2 regions of the Microbacterium sp. NPDC089320 genome follow, and region 1 is predicted to be linked to the other one. Evidence: predicted binding sites of a transcription regulator. Region 1 holds the regulator's gene; the other holds the start of a gene.
The links. Region 1 encodes HrcA, which represses chaperone genes, less so after heat shock. Its sites were predicted from a motif close to TTNGCACTCGNNNNNNNCGAGTGCNAA; they were not measured.
Positions count from the first base shown of each region.

Region 2: the regulator HrcA is predicted to act here: its motif matches at 1,308-1,334, upstream of groL (chaperonin GroEL).

Region 1 covers NZ_JBFBGY010000002.1:28,919-31,100, forward strand. The annotation lists gene hemW (radical SAM family heme chaperone HemW) at 1-426, shown strand, start outside; gene hrcA (heat-inducible transcriptional repressor HrcA) at 532-1,563, shown strand; gene dnaJ (molecular chaperone DnaJ) at 1,603-2,182, shown strand, end outside.
Region 2 covers NZ_JBFBGY010000001.1:267,734-269,915, forward strand. The annotation lists gene groL (chaperonin GroEL) at 1-1,271, opposite strand, end outside; gene AB0N61_RS01340 (LytR C-terminal domain-containing protein) at 1,412-1,972, opposite strand; gene AB0N61_RS01345 (DUF3263 domain-containing protein) at 2,042-2,182, opposite strand, start outside.

The DNA of each region.
Region 1 (2,182 bases):
GACTGGTACGAGATCAGCAACTGGTCGCGCGGCCCGGAGCAGCGCTCGCGACACAACCTCGCCTACTGGCGGGGGAATGACTGGTGGGGTTTCGGCCCCGGTGCGCACAGCCATGTCTCGGGTCTGCGGTGGTGGAACGTCAAGCACCCGGCCGCCTACGCGCAGCGCCTCGTCGCGTCCGAGTCGCCTGCCGCCGGCACGGAGAGGCCCGACGCCCAGTCGACCATGCTCGAGCGCATCCTGCTGCTCAGCCGCATCCGCGAGGGCATCGCCGTCGACGACCTCGCCGCCGACAAGAGACAGCGCGTGGCGGGTCTGATCGCTGACGGCCTGGTCGACCCGACCGCCGCGGTGCGCGGACGTGTGCAGCTCACACTGCGCGGACGCCTCCTCGCCGACGCCGTCGTGCGCGAGCTGACGGACTGATCGGCCACCACCGGGCTCCTCGCCGTGCGGCATCAGCGCGTCGTCCGCGTCGGCGGGTAGAATTGGCACTCGTAGCCAGTGAGTGCCAAGAGGGAGGGAGTTGCGATGGTCAGCGAAAGAGGCCTCCAGGTTCTCCGCGCGATCGTGCAGGACTACGTCGAGACTCACGAACCCGTCGGCAGCCGATCGATCGTCGACCGCTATTCCTTCGGCGTGTCCGCGGCGACGATCCGCAACGACATGGCGCTGCTCGAAGACGAAGAGCTGATCGCCGCTCCGCACACCTCATCCGGTCGCGTCCCCACCGACAAGGGCTATCGCGTGTTCGTCGACCATCTCGCCCAGCTTCGGCCACTGTCGGTCGCCCAGCGCACGGCCATCGAGTCCTTCCTCACCGCTCCCTCCGACCTCGACGACCTGATGGTGCGCACCGTCCGGGTGCTGACCCAGCTCACGGGACAGGTGGCACTCGCTCAGTATCCGTCCTTCGCACGCGCCAACCTGACGCACCTCGAGCTCGTGGCGCTGGCGCCCAACCGTCTGCTCATCGTGCTGGTCACCGACGCGGGCGGCGTCTCGCAGCGCATCGCTCCTCTGCCGGTCGAGGTCGATGAGGCCGACATGGCGCTGCTGCGGGCGCGCCTCTCCGCGCTGATCACGGGGCGGGCGGTGAGCGATGCGGCTGAGCGGCTGCAGGCGCTGCTGGCAGACGATGCGCACAGCCACGACGTCGTTCTGCGCGCTCTGGCGACGGTCGTGATCGACGAGCTCGGCACCTTCCGTCAGGAGCGCCTGGTGATGGCCGGAGCCGCGACTCTGGCTCGACGCGAGCAGGACTTCCGGGGCAGCATCCATCCTCTTCTCGAGGCGATCGAGGAGCAGGTGACGCTTCTGCGGTTGATGAGCGAGATGGAGGCGGACTCCCATGGTCTCGCCGCCAGCATCGGCACCGAGAACGCGTCCTTCGGCCTCGGCGAGGCATCGATCGTCGCCAGCAACTACGCCGCGCCCAGCGGCACGGCGCGGGTCGGCGTGATGGGGCCGACGCGCATGGACTACCCGAGCAATCTCGCGGCAGCGCGGGCCGTGGCCCGCTACCTGTCTCGGATGCTCGACGAAGACGAGGCGGCCCGCTGACGCGGCCGTCCAGAGAACAGCACACGCAGAAGGGCCATTGTGGCAGACCACTACGAGGTACTCGGCGTCTCTCGCGACGCCTCCACCGACGAGATCAAGAAGGCGTACCGTCGCCTCGCTCGTCAGCTCCACCCCGACGTCAATCCGGGTGACGATGCCGCCGAGCAGTTCAAGCTCGTCACGCACGCGTACGACGTGCTGAGCGACGACGACTCCCGCCGTCGCTACGACATGGGCGGCGGAGACGGAGCAGCCGGCAACTTCCAGGGCTTCGGAGGCTTCGGCGACATCTTCGAGACCTTCTTCGGCGCAGGCCAGGGCGGCGGCAGGAGCGCGCGTCCGCGGTCACGGCGCGAGCGCGGACAGGATGCGCTGGTGCGAGTCACCCTCGACCTCGGAGACGTGGTCTTCGGTGCGCACCGGGACATCGAGGTCGACACCGCCGTGCTGTGCGAGACCTGCAACGGCTCGTGCTGCCAGGAGGGCACCTCGCCCGTGACCTGTGACATCTGCGGCGGCACCGGTCACGTGCAGCGGCAGGTGCGGAGCCTGCTCGGCAACGTCGTGACGTCGCAGCCCTGCGGCACCTGCGAGGGCTACGGCACGACCATCCCGTACC
Region 2 (2,182 bases), on a different contig from region 1:
ACCTTGGTTCCGGACTGGATCAGCGCGACACCACCACCGGGGACGATGCCCTCCTCGACGGCAGCCTTCGCGTTGCGGACGGCGTCTTCGATGCGGTGCTTGCGCTCCTTGAGCTCGACCTCGGTCGCCGCGCCTGCCTTGATGACGGCGACGCCGCCGGCAAGCTTGGCGAGGCGCTCCTGCAGCTTCTCGCGGTCGTAGTCGCTGTCGGTGTTCTCGATCTCGCGGCGGATCTGCGTGACGCGACCCTCGATCTGCTCCGCCTCGCCGGCACCTTCGACGATCGTGGTCTCGTCCTTGGTGACGATGACCTTGCGAGCGCGACCCAGCAGGTCGAGCGTGGCGTTCTCGAGCTTCAGGCCGACCTCTTCGGTGATGACCTGGCCACCGGTGAGGATGGCGATGTCCTGCAGCTGCGCCTTGCGGCGGTCGCCGAAGCCGGGGGCCTTGACGGCCACCGACTTGAAGATGCCCTTGAGCTTGTTGAGCACGAGAGTCGCGAGAGCCTCGCCCTCGACGTCCTCGGCGATGATGACGAGCTCCTTGCCGTCCTGGATCACCTTGTCGACGATGGGCAGAAGGTCCTTGATGTTCGAGATCTTCTGGTTGGCGATGAGGATGTAGGCGTCTTCGAAGACAGCCTCCTGGCGCTCCGGGTCCGTCACGAAGTACGGGTTCAGGTAGCCCTTGTCGAAGCGCATGCCCTCGGTGAGCTCGAGCTCGGTGCCGAAGGTCTGCGACTCCTCGACGGTGACGACGCCCTCCTTGCCGACCTTGTCGATCGCCTCGGCGATGAGCTCGCCGATGGCCGGGTCAGCAGCCGAGATCGATGCGGTCGCGGCGATCTGCTCCTTGGAGTCGATCTCCTTCGCGCTGGCGAGGAGCTCCTCGGTGATCGCTGCGACGGCCTTCTCGATGCCGCGCTTCAGCGAGATGGGGTCGGCGCCGGCTGCGACGTTGCGCAGACCCTCGCGGACCAGAGCCTGGGCGAGCACCGTGGCGGTGGTGGTTCCGTCACCGGCGACGTCGTCGGTCTTCTTGGCGACCTCCTTGACGAGCTCCGCACCGATCTTCTCGTACGGGTCGTCGAGCTCGATCTCCTTGGCGATCGAGACGCCGTCGTTCGTGATCGTGGGGGCGCCCCACTTCTTCTCCAGCACGACGTTGCGACCGCGCGGGCCGAGCGTCACCTTGACGGCGTCGGCGAGAATGTTGAGGCCGCGCTCGAGGCCGCGGCGGGCCTCCTCATCGAAAGCGATGATCTTTGCCATGAGTTTTGTCGTCCCTCCTGGACGTAGACGTTGGGTTTAGCACTCAGAGTGAGAGAGTGCTAACGCCATTCTGGCACTCGACCCCATCGAGTGCAAGCCGCGGAGAGGGACCGAGAGTGGCCCGAAGGGGGCGGGGCGTCTTACGGCGCCGCAGGCTCGGTGGTCGCGCGATCGAGGCCGATCACGACGGTGAGCTGCTTCGAGCCCGTGTCGTTCAGATCGGAGTAGAAGTCGCTCTGCTCGACCTGGGCGCCGCCGATCAGATTCGCGAGTCCGATGGCCGCGAGCTCGTCCTCATCGGCGACGTAGTAGACGGTCGTCGTCGTGAAGTCCTGGCTCGCGCTGTCGGTGGCGAACACCACGTCGGCCGCCCAGCCGCTGTTGATCAGCACATCGCGCATCTGCTCGTCGAGACCCTCGTCGGGCGACGCGTTGAGGATCATCACCGAGTAGGTGACGTCGACGACTCCGGTCTCGACGGGCGCGGGGCTCGCCGTGGGGACGGCCTCGGGGACGAGGGTGATGCGCCCCATCACCACGAGCGACGCGAAGATGCCGCCGATGACGAGCACCAGAGCGGCCACGAAAGACCAGAGCAGCACGACCCAGCCGTTCATCCCCGGGGCTTCGGCGCGGTGCGCTCCGACGCGTCCGGATGATCGGGGGACGTCGTCGAATCGATCTCGGCTGGGCTGTGACACCCCTCGATGCTAACGGCACCGGCCTCTGTATCCGCATCGAGCGGTGCCGGCGCGTGGCGGGCAGCCGCGTCAGCCGACGAAACCGGGCGTGCGCGCGGCCCTCTGCAACGATCGTGCGTCGCGGATGCGGCGCAGCCGACGCACCAGCATGGGGTCGTACTCCAGCGCCGCCTCGGACTCGATCAGGCGACCGAGGAGCTGGTAGTAGCG